One region of the Salinithrix halophila genome, then DNA from elsewhere that is predicted to be linked to it. Evidence: riboswitches for the same ligand, from Rfam matches in the RefSeq annotation. Region 1 holds a riboswitch; each other region holds the start of a gene.
What was found. Region 1 has a riboswitch for thiamine pyrophosphate ahead of ACFOUO_RS07695 (thiamine phosphate synthase). Riboswitches for the same ligand answer to the same signal wherever they lie in the genome.
Positions count from the first base shown of each region.

Region 2: it holds a riboswitch for thiamine pyrophosphate, as region 1 does, so the genes downstream of both, ACFOUO_RS05140 (MTH1187 family thiamine-binding protein) here and ACFOUO_RS07695 (thiamine phosphate synthase) in region 1, are expected to answer to the same signal.
Region 3: it holds a riboswitch for thiamine pyrophosphate, as region 1 does, so the genes downstream of both, thiC (phosphomethylpyrimidine synthase ThiC) here and ACFOUO_RS07695 (thiamine phosphate synthase) in region 1, are expected to answer to the same signal.
Region 4: it holds a riboswitch for thiamine pyrophosphate, as region 1 does, so the genes downstream of both, thiD (bifunctional hydroxymethylpyrimidine kinase/phosphomethylpyrimidine kinase) here and ACFOUO_RS07695 (thiamine phosphate synthase) in region 1, are expected to answer to the same signal.

Region 1 is NZ_JBHSAP010000009.1:289,328-291,523, reverse strand. Features, by position in the region: gene ACFOUO_RS07710 (DedA family protein) at 1-9, shown strand, start outside; gene ACFOUO_RS07705 (DUF488 domain-containing protein) at 30-392, shown strand; gene ACFOUO_RS07700 (2Fe-2S iron-sulfur cluster-binding protein) at 399-698, shown strand; TPP riboswitch at 823-927, shown strand; gene ACFOUO_RS07695 (thiamine phosphate synthase) at 937-1,626, shown strand; gene thiO (glycine oxidase ThiO) at 1,626-2,196, shown strand, end outside.
Region 2 is NZ_JBHSAP010000007.1:622,012-624,207, forward strand. Features, by position in the region: gene ACFOUO_RS05130 (ABC transporter substrate-binding protein) at 1-121, opposite strand, end outside; gene ACFOUO_RS05135 (ABC transporter permease) at 118-906, opposite strand; gene ACFOUO_RS05140 (MTH1187 family thiamine-binding protein) at 903-1,196, opposite strand; TPP riboswitch at 1,275-1,384, opposite strand; gene ACFOUO_RS05145 (RluA family pseudouridine synthase) at 1,508-2,196, shown strand, end outside.
Region 3 is NZ_JBHSAP010000007.1:720,467-722,662, forward strand. Features, by position in the region: gene ACFOUO_RS05625 (ATP-binding cassette domain-containing protein) at 1-481, opposite strand, end outside; TPP riboswitch at 751-860, shown strand; gene thiC (phosphomethylpyrimidine synthase ThiC) at 991-2,196, shown strand, end outside.
Region 4 is NZ_JBHSAP010000018.1:237,822-240,017, forward strand. Features, by position in the region: gene thiD (bifunctional hydroxymethylpyrimidine kinase/phosphomethylpyrimidine kinase) at 1-797, opposite strand, end outside; gene thiE (thiamine phosphate synthase) at 1-1, opposite strand, end outside; TPP riboswitch at 904-1,002, opposite strand; gene ACFOUO_RS14125 (glycosyltransferase) at 1,087-2,196, opposite strand, start outside.

The DNA of each region.
Region 1 (2,196 bases):
AGGAAATAGGATCTACGGAGGTGCACGGGGTGTCCGACTTCATCCGAATCAAGCGTGTCTATGAGAAAGCGGATGAGCAGGACGGCTTTCGCGTATTGGTGGATCGCCTTTGGCCCCGAGGTCTGAGCAAAGAAGATGCCCAGATCGATTGGTGGGCCAAAGATTTAGCTCCTTCTGACAAATTGCGTAAACGATTCCATAAGGATAGGGACTTCGAAGTTTTTGCCAAGGATTACCGCCAGGAACTAACCGTTGAGAATGCAGTCCGTCTATTTAAAAAAGCAGGGAACCATCGAGTAATCACACTTCTATATGCCAGCAAAGATCAACAGCAAAACAACGCGCGGGTACTCCGCGATTTTTTGGACGAGTGTCAATCGGATCGGGAGTGAAGAGGAATGCCCAGAGTAGAAGTGACGATCGGACCTCAAAAACACGCCTTTGATATGGAAAAAGGGGAAAGCTTGTTGTTTGAAGCCATCTCACGCTCCGTGATGATTCCCTTCAACTGCACATCGGCCCGCTGCGGTATCTGCCGGGTTAAAGTGCTGGAAGGAGCGGAAAATCTGAACGAGGTGGGGGACCGGGAAATCCTCCGCCTAGGTGAGGAAAAGGTTGAACAAGGGTTCCGGCTAGCCTGTCAGACTCATGTGTTTGGGGATGTGAAGTTGGAAGTGCCCCAGCCCCGTCTCTACTAAAGGTATCGGTTAACTGCTTCATTTTTCTGTGTGATCCTCCGAGACCAGCCAAAGGTCGGATCCTTTTTTATGTTGACCGTTAAAGAGGCGGATTGCTAAAATAGAGAAAACTCCATACACACTGAAATTCCACTGGGGGTGCACCGCAAGGGTGCTGAGAGAGGCCGAGCCTCAACCCTTTGAACTTGACCTGGTTCAGACCAGCGTAAGAAAGTGGGGAATGAAACCGTTGGATCGAATGCATCGACAGACGAAAAAACGGACCGGCATCCCCATGGATGCCGGTTTTTTTGTATCCGAACCACAGCTTCACTTTATTAGCCCGTCAAAGATAGGGCTGGAGAAGCTCCTTTGGATGTGCCGCCAGGTGGCTCCCTGGGTGACGCGAATCCATCTCCGCCAAAAAACGCTTACTCAAGCTGAACTCCTTCGATGGGGGAAGGCCTTGATCGAGGAGGGAGGAATTGACCGGGAGCAGCTTACCGTAAACGGATCTCCCTGGGTAGCGGCGGAATTGGGTTGTGGAGCAGTTCATCTACCGGAGGCGGGCCCTTCTCCAGCGGAGGTGAGAAACATCCTAGGTTCCGTGGCTGAGGTGGGTTGTTCGGTCCATTCTCTAGAAGCCGCTCGTCGGAAAGCGGCGAATGGAGCAGATTATCTTTTTTTCGGTCATGTTTTTAAGACGGCATCGAAGCGGGGTTATCCCCCTAGAGGGCTGGAAGAACTGAAGGCGTTATGTGCGGGTGTCTCCCTCCCGGTTATCGCCCTCGGAGGAGTGACGGTGGAACGGATTTCGGAGCTGAAGTCGGTGGGGGCTGCCGGAGTTGCAGTCATATCGGCGATAGCTGATGCGCCTTGTCCAGGGGAAGAGGCGGAAAGGCTGGCGACGATACTCCGGGTGAGCTGGACAGAAAGGAGCGGATGGTAATGAACGACGATGTAGTGGTGATCGGGGGTGGTGTGATCGGTTGCTCCATCGCCTGGCACCTGACCAAAAAGGGGTTCCGTGTCACCGTTCTGGAACAAGACCGGATCGGTGCTCACGCCTCCTCTGCCGCGGCGGGAATGCTGGGGGCCCAGGTAGAAATGGCCTATCCGGGACCCATGGTGGATCTCTGTCTGGCCAGCCGTGCCATGTTTCCTGCAATGAGGGAGCAACTTCTTGCCGAAACTGGATTGGATATCGAGCTGAATCGGGCGGGTCTCCTCCGTTTGGCTGACACGGAGGAGGAGGCATCCCTGTTACAAGAACGCGCCCGTTGGCAACAGCAGTTGGGAGAGAGGGCGGAATGGCTGGAGAAACGGGAACTGAAGGATCTGGAGCCCTCTTTGTCAGAGGAATTATCCGGAGGTCTCTTCCTTCCCGGAGACAGCCAGGTGTCCGCCCTTCGATTAGTTCGGGCATTAGCCCAAGCTGCCCGGTTGGGCGGCGCACAATTGGTAGAGGGAGCAAAGGTAAACAGCATACGGGTTGAAGGGGGGAGGGTAGTTTCTCTGG
Region 2 (2,196 bases), on a different contig from region 1:
GCAGCTTCACCTTCTTGTCTCCAGATTCATCCGCTCCTCCCCCACCTCCACAGGCAGTCAGGAGAAGGGCCAGACCTGCCGTCAGCAAGGCAGTCCGAGCTCCATGTTTCCATCGGTTCATCTTCTATCCACTCCTTCACGATGCTTTTGTTTCGGATGCATAGAGGCCCAGGGGGCCGCCAATCTAGCCGCCAACCGAACAAGGCCGAATAAAACAAGGCTCCAGAAGGTGATCGCCAAGATGGCAACAAATACCTTATCGGCAGCAAAAGAATTTTGCGCCCTTACCAGGAAAACCCCCAACCCTTTGTCTGCCCCCAGCCATTCGGCGATTACGGCGCCCAGGATACCATAGGTGGCGGCAATCTTCATTCCAGAAAAAAAACCGGGTAACGCATGGGGAAAGCGCACTAATCGGAATATGCGCCAATCTGACGCCCCCATCGACCGGAGGAGGCGAACCATCTCCGGATCCGCCGACCGAAGCCCATCAGCCGTACTGATCACGACAGGGAAAAAGGTGACCAAGGCCACGATCAACACCTTGGGAAGCAACCCATAGCCGAACCAGACGATAAACAGCGGAGCTACGGCGATCACCGGCACGGTCTGGGTGGTGATGAGAAGGGGGTAAATCCCCCGGCGCAGCCAAGTGGAGAGTTCGATCGCAGTCGCCAGCAGGAGTGCTATGCCGATGCCCAGAATAAAACCGAGGCCGGCTTCTATCAGCGTGGGTCCCGTATGCCGAACAAGCAGATCACCGCTTTCCATGAAAGTGGCCGCAATCCGACTCGGAGTGGGCAGTAACCACTCCTCCACCGAAAAAAGCCGCACACCTACCTCCCATACCGCCAGCAACAAGAGGACCGTCGCCAGTGGGGGCATCCACTCTCTCCCTTGTCTCATCGGCGATACTTACCCACCTTTTCCTCGATAGAAATGCCGTCGGGTTTATAATCGACCTTGATGATGGAAATTACCCGTCCGCTACCGGCTGTGACAACGGCTTCCTGGGCTTTTTTTACCACAGCCATCAATTCATCGTAATCCCCTTCCATCGTCGTCTCCATCGGTCCGACTTCATATTTGACACCGGACTCCCGGATCACTCGGATCGCTTCGTCCACCAGGTCATAGATTTCCCTATCCCCGGAGGCTCGGGGTAGAACCTGAAGGCTGACGTTGGCATTGGCCATCCGAATTCCTCCCATCCTCATAAAAAAACCAATCCGGATCGGATTGGCGGTTGGTCACATAAAGCGGCCTCTTTGGTGTAGCCGTCGTTTCCTATGTTCCCTACGCTGGCATCATCCAGATCAGGTTCGTCGGGTCGGCGCGATTCAGCGCCCTCTCAACCGGTTTCCCGGTTCCCCATTGTGGAGTTCCGCTTCCAGTTATACCACACCCCAACCAGACTGACAAATTTCACGTTGGGGAAAAAGCTTTTGCCGAAACGCTGGATCGGTTACGATGGAATGAAGTTGAATGGATTGCGGAGGAACGTGAAATGAAACCTCATTCCAAATGGATCACCTATGTTGTACCCGCGGAGTGGAGCAATCGGACAGTGGCCGAGGTTTTGAAAGGGCCACTCCTCCTCTCCAACCGGATGATCAACCGCCTCACCCGCTCCCGGGGCTTCCGATTGAATGGAACCATGCCTTGGCTCAACCGGGTACTACAAGAGGGAGACCGTCTTCAGGTGGCGGTTCGCCCCCGGGAAAAAGCCGACCTGGAGCCGGAACCCGTCCCCTTCGGAACCGTATGGGAAGATGAAGATCTCATCGTTATAGACAAACCGGCCGGAATCAATGTCCATCCGGTGAAGCCCGGAGATACGGGAACCCTGGCTCACGGGCTTCTCCACCGTTGGAAAGAACAGGGGTTTGAAGGAAAGGTACGCCCCGTTCATCGGCTGGACCGATATACCTCTGGACTGCTATTGGTAGCCAAATACGCTTATGCCCACCAGCTGATGGATCGAGAGTTGCGTAACCGCCGCATTAAACGGCATTACGTGGCCATCGTCCAGGGACGGATGGGGAATGGGGAGCATCCCTCGGAAGGAACGATCGACGCACCGATCGGAAGGGATTCCAGCCATTCTCTGCGACGGAAGGTGACTCCATCGGGCGATCATGCAGTCACCCACTACCGCGTACTATCTCGGACCGACAAAGCTACCCTCGTTCACGC
Region 3 (2,196 bases), on a different contig from region 1:
CAGGCAGATCTTTCACTGGATGTTTACGGTATCCAGCCAGCCCCCACTTAGCGATCAACTCGGCGGCCCTTATCCTTGGCCGAGGAAGACGGCAAAACCGGGCAAGGTAGTGAAAAGACTCTTCTACGGTCAGCTCCTGGCGGGAGCGCTTTTTCCTCGGCACATATCCGATCCGACGGCGGAGAGAATCGACAGGAGAAGCCCCGCCCATGGCAGCTACACTGCGGGACCAAACCTGCACCTCATTTTGCCTTGTTTGATACGTGATCCTGCCGTCATCCGGCACCAAGGAAGCAGCAGTCACCCGCAACAAAGTGGTTTTGCCCGCTCCTTCTGGACCGAGAACGGCTGTGATCCCTCTTCGGACCGAGGCCGTAAAGTCGAGTAGCCCCGTCTGAGCCTCCTGGTTGTACGGGCGATGACGGTAATCTGTGACAGAATCTTGATAACGTTTATTGACATGAGACCATTCGATACGCAAAAGGCTCATCCTTTCGTAAACCCATCCACCTGTTTTCAAGCATAACCGAAAAAGCAGACAAAAAGAAGGTTCACCCGAGGGAAAAGTGGGGCTAAATTCCGCAAGGTGACAAAACTGTTTCCTGATACAGGCATCCATATGGAGCGCTTACTCTTATTGACGATCTTCCCCTCCAAATGGTTGCAGATTTCGACAAGAAACCCCTTCTATTCCAATGGAAAATCTGAATTGAACCGCTTTTGAATCTATGGTATGGTTAGGTTGGCAACTGCATACGAAACGGGAGCTTGGAGGAGCCAGGCTGAGAGGGCGGGAGTCTACGCCGACCGTTAAACCTGATCTGGGTAATGCCAGCGTAGGAATGGATGGAAGTTCCGTGTCTTTTTTTCCGCGAGGAATCAAAAGGGCCGTACGCTGTGTACGGTCCTTTTCTGTATAAATAAGGATCGTGACCGTCCTCTCCCCCTTTTGTGTGTGGCCGCACCATTATAAGAGGAGGGCTTTTTTCAATGAATATCAGTCAGGGCGCTTTACCCGGAAGCCGCAAAGTCTACGTGGCGGGCCCCCGGAAGGATATGCAGATCCCTATGCGGGAGGTCGTTTTATCCCCGACCCGCAATGAATCCGGTGAAAAAGAGAACGAACCAGTCCGCCTCTATGACAGCAGCGGCCCCTATACGGACCCGAACATATCGATCGATATCCGAAAGGGCCTGCCTCTTCTCCGGAAGAATTGGATCCTGGAACGGGAAGACGTAGAAGAGTATGAGGGACGGGAAGTCCAAGCTCTTGACAACGGGCGGAAAGATTCTGTCCCCGGACAAGCCATCCCCGAAGGGCTAACCCGTCGACCCCTGCGAGCCAAAAAGGGGCGGAATGTTACCCAGATGCACTATGCGCGGAAGGGGATCATTACCCCGGAAATGGAATTCATCGCCCTCCGGGAAGGAATGTCTGCCGAATTCGTTCGGGAGGAAGTTGCTTCCGGTCGAGCCATCATCCCTTCCAACATTAATCATCCCGAAAGCGAACCCATGATCATTGGGAAAAATTTTCACGTGAAAATCAATGCCAATATCGGAAATTCCGCCGTCTCCTCTTCCATCGACGATGAGGTGGAGAAAATGGTATGGGCGACGCGATGGGGCGCAGACACGATCATGGATCTCTCTACCGGCAAGGATATCCACACCACCCGGGAATGGATCATCCGTAATTCTCCGGTTCCTGTGGGAACTGTTCCTCTCTACCAGGCACTGGAGAAAGCAGGAGGAGAACCCGCTAACCTCACATGGGAACTCTATCGGGATACCTTGATCGAGCAGGCGGAGCAAGGGGTGGATTACTTTACGATCCACGCCGGTGTGCTTCTCCGCTATATCCCCCTGACCGTCAATCGGAAGACAGGCATCGTTTCCCGGGGCGGATCAATCATGGCCGCCTGGTGTCTGGCCCACCACGAAGAAAGCTTTCTCTATACCCATTTTCGGGAGATTTGCGAGATCATGCGTACCTATGATATCTCCTTCTCCCTGGGAGACGGCCTCAGACCCGGCTCGATCGCTGACGCCAACGATGAAGCCCAGTTTGCTGAATTGAAAACCCTCGGTGAATTGACCAAAATTGCCTGGGAGTATGACGTCCAAGTGATGGTGGAAGGACCCGGCCACGTCCCGATGCACCAAATCAAGGAGAACGTGGACATTCAGCAGGAC
Region 4 (2,196 bases), on a different contig from region 1:
CAGCGGGTTCCTCCCTCAGAAAGCGTGTGCCAGGTGTAAAAGTGGTGAATCGGGCTATGACCTCCCCCGATAGGAAAGGCATGTTGAATCGCTTCGGAAACATACCGTTTCGCATGGTCAACGGCATCCTCCACAGCATGTCCCTGAGCGATCAATGCGGTGATCGCGGAAGAGAGACTGCATCCGGTGCCGTGGGTATGACGGGTTTCAATCCTTTTCCCAGGATAAGTGCGACCAGTGGACAGGACATCAAGGGGTTCACCTGACAGGTGTCCCCCCTTGACCAGCACTTCCGTTCCAAACCGATCAGCCAATATGCGGGCCGCCTCTTCCATTTCCTCGATGCTAGTGATAGAAGTCCCTAAGAGGACTTCCGCTTCCGGGATATTGGGGGTGATCAGTGTGCCAAGGGGAAGAAGTTGGGTAACGAGGGCATCAACTGCCTCCCCGGCGAGAAGGCGATCCCCGGATTTGGCAACCATCACCGGGTCGATGACGATGGGTTGCGGTCGAAAACGGGCGAGGTTGTCAGCGATCCGCTCGATAGCGTCCGCATTGCCGACCATTCCGATCTTGACTCCGTCTACCCGGATATCGCCAAATACGGCCTGTATTTGCGCTTCAATGATTTCCGGATCCAATTCTCGGACATCCGTGACCTGTTGCGTGTTTTGTGCGGTGACGGCGGTGATGACGCTCATGCCGTAGGTTCCCAGGGCGGAGAAGACTTTTAGGTCGGCCTGAATGCCAGCACCGCCCCCACTGTCACTGCCTGCGATGGTCAGGAGGTGTTTCATCATTTTCGCTCCTTCATGTGAAAGCCCGCTTCCCTGATCGGTGACGGCAGGAGCGCCTTCCTTTGCTAACAAAGACGGTCGCACCATAATGGAGCGACCGTCTTTTCAAGGGGCAGCTCCACTTTCCTACGCTGGTCTCAACCAGATCAGGTTCAAAGGGTCCGGGTTGCCCCGTCTCAATCTTTCGATTCCCCCAGTGGACTTTCAAGGATTCAATTTTTCAACAACGTATCATACTTTTCCGGATGCGTCAAAAGGGATATCATCTAACCGTCTGCTAACGTTAAGCTTACCAGTTCAGGTTTTTCTCATATCCCAGTTGGACAAGGAGCTCTCCTGCGATTTGTTTAAAAACAGCTTTATGTTGAGCCGTAAATTCTGCTCGCCAACCTCCGATTTTACCCTTTCGGAAAGTCTCGGAAGTTTCCGATTGGATATTCCCGATCATCTTTTGTGCCAATTCTTCCGCTGATAATCTCAACCCTTCTAAATCGCTGCTCAAAAATCGAATAATCTTCATGACAGTTAGCTTCTGGGAAGAGGGTTGAATGAGATCTTCAAATTTGATATGACAAACATCCGGTGCATTCAACCAGTTATATTGCTGGTATGTGTACTGGAAGATATTTGGCCATCGATGGGGTGAAGAGGGAGGCGTCCCTTTGATGATCGTCATCAATCGTTCCTCATGGGTTTTCTGTTGGATCAAATAGGGGTAGAGCGGATGGTGTTGTTTCGGCCCAAAGATCGGGCTTTTTTTCATGGTGAAATGAGCGAGTGATACAGCGACGTCTCGGGGATCTCTGCTGATGAAAATGACTTTGAACCCCAGTTCTTTAAGTACCTGTGAGTAGGAAGGCTTGTATGGGAAATGGCCCATGCCCACTTGGCCGGGGAGGATCTTGTTCAACCCTTCCAAGTTGCTAGGATAGTGCCACGGGGTGTGATGCTGCATCATCCCCGGAATGCCTAGAATAATTTGCAGCATCAGATGGGTTCCGCTCTTCGGGACGGAGTTGATGAATACCTTGGGCAGCGGTTTCAAGAGTTTACCGGGGGTCTGTTTTATAGCGTGGAACAGTTCGGTGGTCCGGTACAGCTTATTCTTGAAGGGTTCATTGGCAGTAAGATGCACCTGATGTCCGACAGAACCATCGGATCTCATAAAGGTGGCGAGAACATTGTCAGAACTCTTCTGTAATTCCGATGCCATATTTTCTAAGAAAAACATCGGCATGAAGCTAGTTGTTCCGTAGACCATGGAGAAAGGGGTGTTGGCGACACGGACGCCTTGAAGCAGGGCCTCCTTTTCATTGGCGGAAGGCATGTTGACAAATGCAATCCTCGGGTCCGAGAGATGTTGGAGGACGGAAGTCGCTTGTGAAGAGGGGGAAAGGTC